One region of the Escherichia fergusonii ATCC 35469 genome, then DNA from elsewhere that is predicted to be linked to it. Evidence: predicted binding sites of a transcription regulator. Region 1 holds the regulator's gene; each other region holds the start of a gene.

Region 1 (3,376 bases):
TTTCGCGGCTATCAACGCAGTCAGTGAATCCGACGCGCAAACTCGCCAGCAAGCAGCGGCAGTAATGCGCCAGCATCTTAATGAAGAAGGGGTGATTCAGTTTCTGTTGAAATCTTTTGTTGACGGGGAGTGGCGCTTTAACGTGCCGGTATTGTGGGATCAGTATCCGCATATTGTGGGGTGGGAGAAAATCCCGGCATGGGATCACCCTGCCCTGTTTATCCCTGGTGGCAATTCTCCGTATGTTAGCGAGCAGTATCGTGATGATTTACTGACACAATTTCCACAGGCACGAGCGCATGTGATTGCTGGCGCGGGTCACTGGGTCCATGCTGAAAAACCGGATGCGGTATTACGCGCTATCCGTCGCTATCTCAATGATTAACGTAACTGATTAAAAACCCAGCGTCCGCGTCGCTTTCCACGCGTGGGCGTTGGCGTGACTCATCGCGCTGATGTATTATGGCGCGCTATCCATCCGGGCAGGCGCCTGGCTGATTGTTTCCCCCGAAGTCACCAAGATCATGGCCAAAGAACAAACGGACCGTACGACATTAGATCTGTTCGCGCACGAGCGTCGACCGGGACGACCGAAAACTAATCCGCTTTCGCGCGATGAACAGCTGCGTATTAATAAACGCAACCAGCTAAAACGCGACAAAGTACGTGGCCTTAAGCGTGTCGAACTGAAGCTGAACGCGGAAGCTGTCGAGGCGCTGAACGAGCTGGCGGAATCGCGCAATATGAGCCGTAGCGAACTGATCGAAGAGATGTTAATGCAGCAACTGGCGGCGCTGCGTAGTCAGGGCATCGTTTAAATTTCCACTTTCATGTAGCACAGTGTGCAGTCCTGCTCGTTTGCTGATTCCGCAAGACTGCCTGTTCTGCTATGATTGCCTTTATCCGTGGGCAATTTTCCACCCCCATTTCAATAAGTTTCAAGAGGTTATTTCACTCATGGCTATCACTGGCATCTTTTTCGGTAGCGACACCGGTAATACCGAAAATATCGCAAAAATGATTCAAAAACAGCTTGGTAAAGACGTTGCCGATGTCCATGACATTGCAAAAAGCAGCAAAGAAGATCTGGAAGCTTATGACATTCTGCTGCTGGGCATCCCGACCTGGTATTACGGCGAAGCACAGTGTGACTGGGATGACTTCTTCCCGACTCTCGAAGAAATTGATTTTAATGGTAAACTGGTTGCGCTGTTTGGTTGTGGCGACCAGGAAGATTACGCTGAATACTTCTGTGACGCATTGGGTACCATCCGCGACATCATTGAACCGCGCGGCGCAACTATCGTTGGTCACTGGCCAACTGCGGGCTACCATTTCGAAGCATCAAAAGGTCTGGCAGATGACGACCACTTTGTCGGTCTGGCTATCGACGAAGACCGTCAGCCGGAACTGACCGCTGAACGTGTAGAAAAATGGGTTAAACAGATTTCTGAAGAATTGCATCTCGACGAAATTCTCAATGCCTGACGTAATACGGCGTAGACTCGTGTCTACGCCGTATTAATAGATAATGCCAATCAAAATAATTGCTACAAATTTGTAACTTTTGCCGTTGTACCTGTACAATGTCCCGGTGTTCAAGTGGCCTTGCCATTGTAAATGTAAGCTGAGCCACGTTTTTATTAACAATATTTGCCAGGGACTTGTGGTTTTCATTTAGGCGTGGCAATTCTATAATGATACGCATTATCTCAAGAGCAAATTCTGTCACTTCTTCTAATGAAGTGAACCGCTTAGTAACAGGACAGATTCCGCATGACTGATAACAATACCGCCCTAAAGAAAGCTGGCCTGAAAGTAACGCTTCCTCGTTTAAAAATCCTGGAAGTTCTTCAGGAGCCGGACAACCATCACGTCAGTGCGGAAGATTTATACAAACGTCTGATCGATATGGGTGAAGAAATTGGTCTGGCTACGGTTTATCGCGTACTGAACCAGTTTGACGACGCTGGTATCGTCACCCGCCACAATTTTGAAGGCGGTAAATCCGTATTTGAACTGACACAGCAACATCACCACGATCACCTGATCTGCCTCGACTGCGGTAAGGTTATCGAATTTAGTGATGATTCCATCGAAGCGCGTCAGCGTGAAATCGCCGCAAAACATGGCATTCGGCTGACTAACCATAGTCTCTATCTTTACGGCCACTGTGCCGAAGGCGATTGCCGCGAAGATGAGCACGCACACGAAGGCAAATAAGCCCGCCTGAACGAGAAAAGCCAACCTGCGGGTTGGCTTTTTTATACAAGGGACATAAGAAAAGCGAGAGTTACAGCTCTCACTTATTTGTTATTGCTGCGAATTTCCTGCCAGACCTTATCACAATCGGTTTTCACCGCCTGGTCATTACCGGTTTGCGTTGCCTGAATGCACTGCTGATAATCCAGCACACGGACACTTTCCTGCTCGGCAAATTGCTGATGTTGTTTCTCTTTCTTCAGCACGTTTAACACGCTCTGACAGGCTTCAATTTTTTCCGGCGAACCTTGCGCGGTGTTGATACAGGCGCTGTAAGCTTCTTTTAGACGGCTGTCTTCCTGTGACGCGGTGGATTGTGCACAAGCCACCAGCCCCGATGCCACCATGGCGATGAGAATCAGTTTTTTCATAGCAAACTCCTCAAATGTGCGGCAGGCACAAAACCTGCCGCGTCGGGCATCAGAAGATGGTGAATGGTGCGATTACCATAAATTTCACGTCGCGCTCATCCTGGAAGATGTTACCGTAACCACCGCCCCAGCTTGGGATGTCGGAGTGGTTGTCGTATTCGGTAAAGTGCAGTTTGAACATCGTGCCTTTAGCACGACCGTCCTGAATGGTGTAGACCGCATCCAGGCTGTATGCAGACTCTTCAATAGTCCGGTTTTTGTCGTAGTACGCATCCGGATTGCTCTGCCAGGTAGCGGGTTTAGCATCCCATGCGTAAACGTAGGAAGCGCCGATGGCGAAGCCTGGAAGATTCCAGTTTTTCAGGTCATACATCGCACCGAAGAAGACCGCTTTTTCGCCGTTGGCGTTAAAGTCAGAACGGTTATCCCACCAGATATCCAGGCGACCGTTCGAGGAAGCGTAGGTTGGAGTCATACGTTGCAGGAAGTATCCCTGCTGGCCGTCGGCTTTAACCCAGGTGCCTTCCAGACGCAAATCCACTACGTCAGCCGCCCGGTAACCAAAGGTCAACGCTTGCAGCCAGGCGGTGCCGTCATAAAGATCGTTGACGCTGCGATCGTCAACTTTATCGCGCGTACCATAGAACTGGTAGCTGGTGGTTAACGGGCTACCGGCGATATCAAATTTGTAGCTGGCTTTGGCAAAATATTGATCGATATACCCTTCTGCCTGACCAAATGCC
Region 2 (3,376 bases), 2.0 Mb from region 1:
ACCTCATGATTACAGTTTCCGTCCCGTTATTTTAACGCTCTCAGAGCGGAAGGTATTAAGGCTCCTTGGAAAAGGTTGGGGAATCAATCAGATCGCCTCCTTATTAAAGAAGAGTAATAAAACCATTAGCGCCCAGAAAAACAGCGCCATGCGTCGATTAGCAATTCATAGTAATGCTGAAATGTACGCATGGATCAATAGTTCTCAGGGAGCCAGAGAGCTGAACTTGCCTTCAGTCTACGGAGAAGCCACGGAATGGAAATCAACAGGAATTCAAAGAGAAATGTCGCACTTGTAGAAAAGTGTGTCATGAGCAGTGTGGGTATTAAAAGTTTATTTGATACTTTCCCTGGTTATCCTTACAGGTTATATACCTACTCGACACAAGATGCTTTTCGCATGGCGATGATGACAACAAGTTTTTCGGCTGTCATTTTTTCACTCTCAGCTATTCGTAAAGAACGCAGAGTGGGGTTGTCTTACCTGAATGAACTGGCAAATAAAAATCCGCGTATGCGGCGGTTGGTTATTGCCGATGATGATATGGAAGCGCGCTTAATTAATTCATTATCACCATCACCGCTCGATGGGGTTTTAAGTAAGGCTTCAACATTACGGGTATTGCAAGAGGATCTTTATAACTCGTTAACCTGTATACGGCAGAAAAAAGATAGCGCAGGAAATCCGTGGTATCTCGACATGTTAAGCCCTACAGAGCGTGAAATATTACATTATATGTCGCATGGATATTCAATGATACAAATCGCTGCACAATTGAAACGTAATATTAAAACAATTCGGGCGCATAAATTTAACGTAATGGCGAAGTTGGGTGTCAATTCTGATGCTGGCCTACTTGATGCCGCCGATATTCTTCTTTATATGCACGGCACGCAATCCGAAAGTGCATTACCAACTGCAGTCTAAACGATAATGCCGGGTAAGTTGACCCGGCAGCGCGATTACTGGCAAATATTCACCCTCAGTTATTTCAGCGTACAGTCACCACATTGCTGCACATCCGGTAAGCGATAACGCTGGCAGCAAGTGCGGCGCACCAGCAGGCCGTCGCGCAGCACCACGGTACGCCAGAGTGGATTATCTTCACCGGTAGTAAGCGTTTTCTCAAAAAAGAGGGCATGGCGCAGCGATTCAACCGTCGCCTCGCCGAGCAGTTGCTTCATCTCAGTCAGATACCAGTTGATCAAATACCCGGTATTACTCCAGATAAGTTTGCCGTTAATCTCTCCCGTTGCTTCTAATGCCTGCACAATCGGAACCAGCGCCTGGCTGATTAACTTTTCCATTCGCTGCTGCGGCGAATGTGGTGTTGCGTTTTTATCTTCACACACATCGACCCAGAAACAGGCGGCGCGTCCGGTTTCGTGAAACTCAGCATGGAAATGTTCCGGCGACACATCTAATGCTTTTTCCTGCGTCAGCAGCGCCAGCATTAATGGCGGCACCATCAGGCCGATATACCATTGTGCCCATAGTGAGATCAGCGGTTTGTTCTCGCGGATCATCATCGGTTGATTGCGGTAGATATGATCGGAATAGACCGCCAGTAGAGAACTTAGCGTATTCGGTGATGACCATTGCGCCAGCGTCATGGCGTTAAACGGGGCGGGTTCATCCAGGCGGATAAACTCGAGCAAATGTTCTCGATGTTCGGCGATCGTCGCACGTACGGCTTGTGCAAGCCCAGCATCCTGCGGCTGGAGATGCGTTCGCCAGATAACATCTTCATAGAGCGGTGCGGAACGATAGGCCATAATCGCGATGGTAATCTAAATGATAATGATTGCTAATCCTAGCGATAGGTTTATTCGATAGCAAGGGATTTCTCTGACTTGCAAATGATAAAAATTATCATATGATATTGGTTATCATTATCAGTGAAAGAGATGAAACCATGTTGCAACGTATGCTGGGCAGTGGCTGGGGAGTGTTTCTGCCAGGATTGCTGATTGCAGGGCTGACGTATGCGGATTTATCGCCGGATCAGTGGCGGATTGTCATTCTGATGGGATTGGTGTTGACGCCGGTGATGTTGTATCACAAACAGTTACGGCATTACATTTTGCTACCATCGTGCCTGGTGCTTATTGCTGGAATCATGCTGATGATAATGAATTTGAATCAGGGATGACAAAACAGGGAAGAAACAAGGAAGGAAGTAAAGATAATTGGTGCGAGGGGGGGGACTTGAACCCCCACGTCCGTAAGGACACTAACACCTGAAGCTAGCGCGTCTACCAATTCCGCCACCTTCGCACAGTCATCTTACTTTTTTGATATCGCCTCGTTTGGTGCGAGGGGGGGGACTTGAACCCCCACGTCCGTAAGAACACTAACACCTGAAGCTAGCGCGTCTACCAATTCCGCCACCTTCGCCCAGTGCGAGCAATATCAACGTGGTTTTTGGTGCGAGGGGGGGGACTTGAACCCCCACGTCCGTAAGGACACTAACACCTGAAGCTAGCGCGTCTACCAATTCCGCCACCTTCGCATACCATCAATTCTTAAAAAGAATTGCTACCACGGAGGCGCATTCTAGTGGTTTTCAGCTTTTCGTCAATAGTTAATTATCGCCAGATGTGTAATTGCTGGAAAAATGGCCATCGGCGGATTGTGGATAATTCGGTTGTCGGTCGGATAAAGCGTTCAGGCCTTACCTGACACGACATGTAGGCACAGATGCCAAATGCGACGCTGGCGCGTCTTATCTGGCCTACGAAGGGCTAACGTGCAGGTTTTGTATGTTGGATAAGGCGTTCACGCCGCATCCGACACGGTATGCGGGTACTGTTGCGTGAATTCTCGTTCGCAATATTTTTCAGACTCAATTTCAATATCCCTTGTGTAGTATTCATCACAAAGGATGTCAAAATTATCAATAAACGTAGTATGATAATCCGGGAGTTTTGCTCTGGCAATGTAGCATCATTTTTTTAACTTCCGTGAGATAGTGATTTTTTTAGCAATGATTTCAATGTAGAAGTCATGACTTTGGACAATGTAATGCGTGTATGTTCCTGAGTCATATAATTTCCAGTCAGTAAAATGCTCTGTTCTTTCGTTCTCGAGTTTTTCCAGCCATGATGACACCGGGACTACCCAGTAACATGAAGCAAAGTCATTCTCACCACAAGGAGTATAGTATCTGCGATCTTTATTGCGTTCATAACGCGTAGCCCATACTTCTGTAAATTCAACAACACCCTTAAATCTGGAGTATTTTGTTGAAGCTCTCCAGAGAGGAAAACTGATTATTAATGAATCACCAATACTTTCAATATGAACATAATCATTTGGTGCCTGCCAGTAAGGCAATTCAATAGCGTATGCGTAATCTTTTTTCATTTTATTTTTT
Region 3 (3,376 bases), 520 kb from region 1:
CGCCCGTGACGCCTTGATCACGGGCGCAACAATTTAAGACTTTTCACAATTAAATGTCTGCAAATTTGTCCAAAACTGGCAACGTTACACAATTCGCGTAAAACCGGCGTCCAGATCGGCAATCAAATCATCGACATCTTCCAGACCAATATGCAGGCGAATCAAGGTCCCGCTAAAATCGATCTCGCCTTGTGGGCGAATGGCGGCGATATGTTCCGGTTGATTTGCCAGGATCAACGATTCATACCCGCCCCACGAATAGGCCATGCTGAATAAACTGAAGTTATCCAGATAGTTCGCCAGCTCTTCATCATTGAGTTTTTTCTTAAGCACAAAGGAAAATAGCCCGCTGCTGCCTGTAAAGTCTCGTTTCCAGAATTCGTAGCCTTTACTGCCAGACAGAGCAGGGTGGTTAACTCGCGCTACTTGCGGATGTTCCGCCAGCCATTCAGCTACTTTCAGGCTACTTTCATGATGTTGACGCAAACGCACACCCAAAGTACGCAGGCCACGGCTGGTTATATAGGCGGTATCGGCATCGACCATCTGCCCCATCAGATAGGCATTCTCCCGCAGCTGCTCCCAGCAACGGGCATTGCATACGGCAGTACCAATCATCGCATCTGAATGCCCCACCAGATATTTGGTGGCTGCCTGAATGGAAACATCGATGCCAAAATCCAGCGCCTTAAACAGCACACCGGCCGCCCAGGTGTTATCGATCATAATGATGGCATCTGGCACCACACTGCGCACGGCGGCAACAATCGCCGGAACGTCGTGGACTTCCATGGTGATGGAGCCTGGCGATTCCAGAAACACGATTTTAGTGTTTGGCTGCACATGTTTAACGATATCTGCGCCAATCAGCGGATCAAACCACGATGTCGTTACGCCCAGTTTGCTGAGGATTTTGCTACAGAAATCCTGACTCGGTTCATAGGCGGTGTTGGTCATCAACACATGATCGCCCTGTTCGACAAAAGCAAGAATAGAATTAGCAACCGCCGCAGCCCCGCAGGGGAACAGCACGCAGCCTGCGCCACCTTCCAGTTCACACATCGCTTCTTGTAGGGAGAAATGGGTTAACGTTCCGCGCCGTCCATAGAACAACTCGCCATTGGCGCGATTGCGCGTCGCGTGTTTTTTGGCTTCCACACTGTCAAAGACCAGCGAAGACGCGCGCTGAATCACGCTATTTACTGCACCGAGGGTATATTTTTTGCTGCGTCCTGCATTCACCAGTTGAGTATCAAGCTTTTTGTCCGCCATGTCGGGATTCCTGTTTTTATACGTCTGGATGTCTAAACTAGCATGAATGTAGCCGCGCGCATCCTGAAGAATTGGCATAAAGCAGAAAATTTTCGCAAATGGCGTGCTGGTGACTTTTTTACTGCGTAAACGCAAGGAAAAGAAAGCAAAGGTACGGCAGTATGCAAATAGTAATGAGAACGACTATCAATTCGACGTCGTTTTGATATTATTATGCGCAGATTTTGTGATTTGCGTCCTGGAGATACACAGTGGGTAATAATTTAATGCAGACGGACCTTTCCGTCTGGGGTATGTATCAGCACGCCGATATTGTCGTTAAGTGCGTGATGATTGGGCTTATTTTGGCGTCCGTAGTCACCTGGGCAATCTTCTTCACCAAGAGCGTGGAGTTCTTTAAACAGAAACGTCGCCTTAAGCGTGAACAGCAACTGCTGGCTGACGCTCGCTCATTAGATCAGGCCAGCGAAATCGCCGGTGATTTTGGTAAATACAGCTTAAGTTTGCAGCTGCTGAACGAAGCGCAAAACGAGCTGGAGCTTTCTGCGGGTAGTGATGATAACGATGGCATAAAAGAGCGTACCAGTTTCCGCCTGGAACGTAGCGTTGCCGCTGTTGGCCGGTATATGGGGCGTGGTAATGGCTTCCTGGCAACTATCGGGGCAATTTCACCGTTTGTCGGTTTGTTCGGTACGGTCTGGGGCATTATGAACAGCTTTATCGGTATCGCCCAAAGTCAGACAACCAACCTGGCCGTTGTTGCTCCAGGTATCGCAGAAGCACTGCTGGCGACCGCAATTGGTCTGGTGGCGGCAATTCCGGCGGTGGTTATCTATAACATTTTTGCCCGTCAGATTGCTGGTTTTAAAGCGATGCTGGGCGATGTTGCTGCGCAAGTATTGTTGCTGCAAAGCCGTGACCTGGACCTGGAAGCCAGCGCCGCTGCGCATCCGGTACGTGTTGCACAGAAATTACGCGTAGGGTAATACGCCATGGCAATGCATTTTAATGAAAATCTCGACGATAACGGTGAAATGCATGATATCAACGTGACGCCGTTTATCGACGTTATGTTGGTTTTGCTGATTATCTTTATGGTGGCGGCACCGTTAGCGACGGTAGATGTGAAGGTGAACTTGCCTGCTTCTACCAGCACGCCGCAGCCGCGCCCGGAAAAACCGGTTTATCTGTCGGTGAAGGCGGACAACTCGATGTTTATCGGTAACGATCCGGTCACCGATGAAACAATGATTACGGCGTTGAATGCGTTAACCGAAGGCAAGAAAGACACCACCATCTTTTTCCGTGCGGATAAAACCGTCGATTACGAGATGTTGATGAAGGTAATGGACACACTGCATCAGGCGGGTTACCTGAAGATAGGTCTGGTTGGCGAAGAAACTGCCAAAGCGAAATAAAAATGATGCCCGGTTGCTTTTCACAACCGGGCATTTTTTTAGCCTAAATGCTCTCCGCCGCACACGCCGTGCACTTCTGCGGTGACATAGCTCGACTCCTGACTTGCCAGATAAACATATACAGGAGCCAGTTCTGCCGGTTGCCCCGCGCGTTTCATTGGCGTTTTCTGACCAAACTGCGGGATCTTATCCTGCGTTTGTCCGCCGGAAATTTGCAGTGCTGTCCAGATAGGGCCTGGCGCGACAATATTCACCCGAATACCTTTCTCCGCGACCTGTTTTGCCAGGCCACGGCTGTAGTTCAGAATCGCCGCTTTCGTTGCCGCATAGTCCAGTAAATGCGGGCTTGGCTGGTACGCCTGGATTGACGAAGTGGTGATGATACTGGCGCCTTTCGGCAGCAGGGGGATCGCTTCCTGGGTTAGCCAGAACAGCGCGAAAACGTTAATGGCAAAGGTCTTTTGAAACTGTTCGCTGGTGAGGTCTGCAATATCAGGAATGGCAACCTGTTTCCCGGCGACCAGCGCCATAATATCCAGCCCGCCTAACGCCTTCTGCGCTTCGTGAACCAGCGAACGGGCAAACTTCTCATCGCTTAAATCGCCCGGCAGCAGGACGGCTTTGCGTCCGCATTCTTCAATGATCTTTTTCACATCCTGAGCGTCTTCTTCTTCCACAGGAAGATA
Region 4 (3,376 bases), 1.5 Mb from region 1:
CGCTATCCGCAGGATGTTTTTGCAGAACATACTCATGAATTTTGTGAACTGGTGCTGGTATGGCGCGGAAACGGCCTGCATGTGCTGAATGGTCGGCCTTACCGCATTACCCGTGGTGATTTGTTTTATATTCATGCTGATGATCGCCACTCCTATACTTCCGTCAACGACCTGGTTTTACAAAACATCATCTACTGCCCGGAGCGGCTAACACTAAATCTCGACTGGCAAAGCGCTATTCCGGGCTTTTCTGGTACGAAACATTGCCCTCACTGGCGGCTGGGAAGCCTTGGCATGGGGCAGGCGCGACAGGTTATCAGCCAACTGGAACATGAGAGCACGCACCGCGACGCACACGCCAACAACATGGCGGAACTGCTTTTTGGGCAACTGGTGATGACCCTGCAACGATATCGTTATGCCAGCGACAATCTGCCAATCAGCGCCCATGAAACGTTGCTGGATAAATTGATAACCGTGCTGGCAGCAAGCCTTGAACGTCCTTTTGTGCTGGAGAGGTTTTGTCAGCAAGAATCATGCAGCGAGCGGGTACTCAGACAACAATTTCGCCAGCAGACGGGGATGACAATTAACCAGTATTTACGACAGGTACGGATTTGCCATGCTCAGTATCTTTTGCAACATAGTCGGTTACTGATTGGTGAGATTGCAATGCAGTGTGGGTTTGAAGACAGTAACTACTTTTCAGTGGTATTTACTCGCGAAACCGGGATGACGCCCAGCCAGTGGCGTCATCTCAGTGCGCAAAAAGTTTAGCTCGCCATCCCCATACCCACGATATTGGCGGCGATGATAATCACCACGCAACCGAGGCTCAGTACGCTAATCGGGCGACGTCCGGCATCTTTCCACTCTTTCAATACCAGACCCACAATTCCACCGCACAGCACGTAGAAACTCATATGCAGCATCCAACTGATATAGTCATATTGTGCCGGAATGCGCGCGTGTCCCCAGGCATAGAAAAAGAATTGCAGATACCACATCAAACCGCCAAGTGCCGATAGCAATACGTTTTGAATGATGAGCGGTTTTGCCAGCGAAAAGTCGGCTTTTAGCGACAAATCTTTCACTTTCGCCAGACGAATAAAACAGAAACCGAGGTTGATAATTGCGCCACCGCCCATGATGACAACATAGCTTGGCAGAGCGACATACAGTGGATCGACGCCTAGTGCGGCAGCGGCTTCATGCATCGGTTTTGCGGCGTTCATCGCAAAGGACATCCCGGCAGAGAAAATGCCGCACATCACCGCCAGCACCAGCCCTTTTTTCAGATTGAACTCTTCGGCTTTAATGCCCATTTTGCGCTCTTTTAACTGCCCGGCGCGGGTCACAATCCCTACGCCAATCAGCGCCACCAGAACGCCGAGCAACGTCATGCGTCCGCCTTCGGTGTTAATCAGCACATCGAAATTGCCGTTGATAATTGGTGTCATCAGCGTACCAACAATCAACGTGATACCAATGGCAATACCAATCCCCATCGACATGCCGAGATAGCGCATGGTCAGGCCGTAATTGATATTGCCAATCCCCCACATTGCGCCGAACAGAAAGACAGGCAGCAGGGTTGAGAGGCTAAACGAGCTGTAATACGCCCAGAAATCAGGTAGTAACAGGGCGCTGATCAGCCACGGCAGGATAATCCATGAAACCACACCACCTACCGACCACATGGTTTCCCATGACCACTTTTTTACTTGTTTGAACGGGGCGTAAAAACAGGCTGCGCTGGCCGCACCAATCAAATGCCACAATATCCCCATCGTAATCGCGTTGCTCATTTTGAAATCCTCATCATTTTTATCGTCGTGTCACCCTTCCGACGTGATGAGTGTAAAAATCGTGCATACCTTTAACCTTTCGCCTGTTGCCGCTGATGATGATTTGCTGGCAATCAGCGCATTAAGTGGGTGATTTGGCTCACATCTCAGGCATTTTCCTGCAAAACCATATCCTTACGAAAAGTACGGCATTGATAATCATTTTCAATACCATTTAATTAACTATAATGAACCAACTGCTTACGCGGCGTTAACAATCGACCGCCCGACACAACTGGAGAAGAATATGAGCTATACCCTGCCATCCCTGCCGTATGCTTACGATGCCCTGGAACCGCATTTCGATAAGCAGACCATGGAAATCCACCACACCAAACACCATCAGACCTACGTCAACAACGCCAATGCGGCGCTGGAAAGCCTGCCAGAATTTGCCAACCTGCCGGTTGAAGAGCTGATCACCAAACTGGACCAGCTGCCAGCAGACAAAAAAACCGTGCTGCGCAACAACGCTGGCGGTCACGCTAACCACAGCCTGTTCTGGAAAGGTCTGAAAAAAGGCACCACTCTGCAGGGCGACCTGAAAGCGGCTATCGAACGTGATTTCGGTTCCGTAGATAACTTCAAAGCAGAATTTGAAAAAGCGGCAGCTTCCCGCTTTGGTTCCGGCTGGGCATGGCTGGTGCTGAAAGGCGATAAGCTGGCGGTGGTTTCTACTGCTAACCAGGACTCTCCGCTGATGGGCGAAGCTATTTCTGGCGCTTCCGGCTTCCCGATCCTGGGCCTGGATGTGTGGGAACACGCTTACTACCTGAAATTCCAGAACCGCCGCCCGGACTACATCAAAGAATTCTGGAACGTGGTGAACTGGGACGAAGCTGCGACGCGTTTCGCTGCTAAAAAATAAGGTTGCATAAACGCCTGTGAGAAGCGAGTCTGATGGCTCGCTTTTTTGTATCTGCGAAGGAGAAAACAGATGCATTATCCGGTTGATGTGTACACAGGCAAGATTCAGGCTTATCCCGAAAGTAAACCCAGCGCAATTGCCAAAATCCAGGTTGACGGCGAACTGATGCTGACGGAACTGGGCCTGGAAGGTGACGAGCAGGCAGAGAAAGTCGTTCACGGTGGGCCAGACAGGGCGCTGTGTCATTATCCTCGCGAGCATTATCTCTACTGGGCGCGGGAATTTCCTGAACAGGCAGATTTGTTTGTTGCGCCTGCGTTTGGTGAAAATCTCTCAACCGACGGTCTGACGGAAAGCAATGTTTATATTGGCGATATTTTCCGCTGGGGAGAGGCATTAATTCAGGTTACTCAGCCGCGCTCACCGTGCTACAAACTCAATTACCATTTTAACATCAGCGATATGGCGCAGCTGATGCAAAACACGGGTAAAGTGGGCTGGCTGTATAGCGTGATAGCGCCGGGGTTGGTATCTGCTGATGCGCCGCTGGAGTTGGTTTCCCGTGTCAGTGATGTGACCGTGCAGGAGGCTGCCGTCATCGCATGGCATATGCCGTTTGATGATGAGCAGTATCACCGTTTGCTTTCCGCAGCCGGACTAT

The links. The regulator Fur, encoded in region 1, represses iron uptake genes when iron is present. The targets are predictions, from matches to a motif close to ATAATAATGAGAACNACTATCAA.
Region 2: a site for Fur is predicted at 1,877-1,899, ahead of fhuF (siderophore-iron reductase FhuF). Genes of this name have one in related genera too.
Region 3: a site for Fur is predicted at 1,440-1,462, ahead of exbB (tol-pal system-associated acyl-CoA thioesterase). Genes of this name have one in related genera too.
Region 4: a site for Fur is predicted at 2,000-2,022, ahead of sodA (superoxide dismutase [Mn]). Genes of this name have one in related genera too.

What each region holds. Positions count from the first base shown of each region.
Region 1 is NC_011740.1:2,486,847-2,490,222, forward strand. It holds gene ybfF (esterase) at 1-385, shown strand, start outside; gene ybfE (LexA regulated protein) at 525-818, shown strand; gene fldA (flavodoxin FldA) at 958-1,488, shown strand; gene uof (fur leader peptide) at 1,698-1,784, shown strand; gene fur (ferric iron uptake transcriptional regulator) at 1,777-2,223, shown strand; gene chiQ (ChiQ/YbfN family lipoprotein) at 2,307-2,633, opposite strand; gene chiP (chitoporin ChiP) at 2,683-3,376, opposite strand, start outside.
Region 2 is NC_011740.1:4,506,384-4,509,759, forward strand. It holds gene EFER_RS21955 (helix-turn-helix domain-containing protein) at 1-298, shown strand, start outside; gene bglJ (DNA-binding transcriptional activator BglJ) at 256-927, shown strand; gene fhuF (siderophore-iron reductase FhuF) at 987-1,775, opposite strand; gene EFER_RS21970 (DUF1435 domain-containing protein) at 1,916-2,152, shown strand; tRNA gene EFER_RS21975 (tRNA-Leu) at 2,191-2,277, opposite strand; tRNA gene EFER_RS21980 (tRNA-Leu) at 2,311-2,397, opposite strand; tRNA gene EFER_RS21985 (tRNA-Leu) at 2,426-2,512, opposite strand; gene EFER_RS21995 (hypothetical protein) at 2,947-3,366, opposite strand; gene EFER_RS22000 (CPCC family cysteine-rich protein) at 3,368-3,376, opposite strand, start outside.
Region 3 is NC_011740.1:3,011,713-3,015,088, reverse strand. It holds gene metC (cystathionine beta-lyase) at 85-1,272, opposite strand; gene exbB (tol-pal system-associated acyl-CoA thioesterase) at 1,524-2,258, shown strand; gene exbD (TonB system transport protein ExbD) at 2,265-2,690, shown strand; gene yghA (NADP(+)-dependent aldehyde reductase) at 2,729-3,376, opposite strand, start outside.
Region 4 is NC_011740.1:3,956,226-3,959,601, reverse strand. It holds gene rhaR (HTH-type transcriptional activator RhaR) at 1-777, shown strand, start outside; gene rhaT (L-rhamnose/proton symporter RhaT) at 774-1,808, opposite strand; gene sodA (superoxide dismutase [Mn]) at 2,095-2,715, shown strand; gene yiiM (6-hydroxyaminopurine reductase) at 2,785-3,376, shown strand, end outside.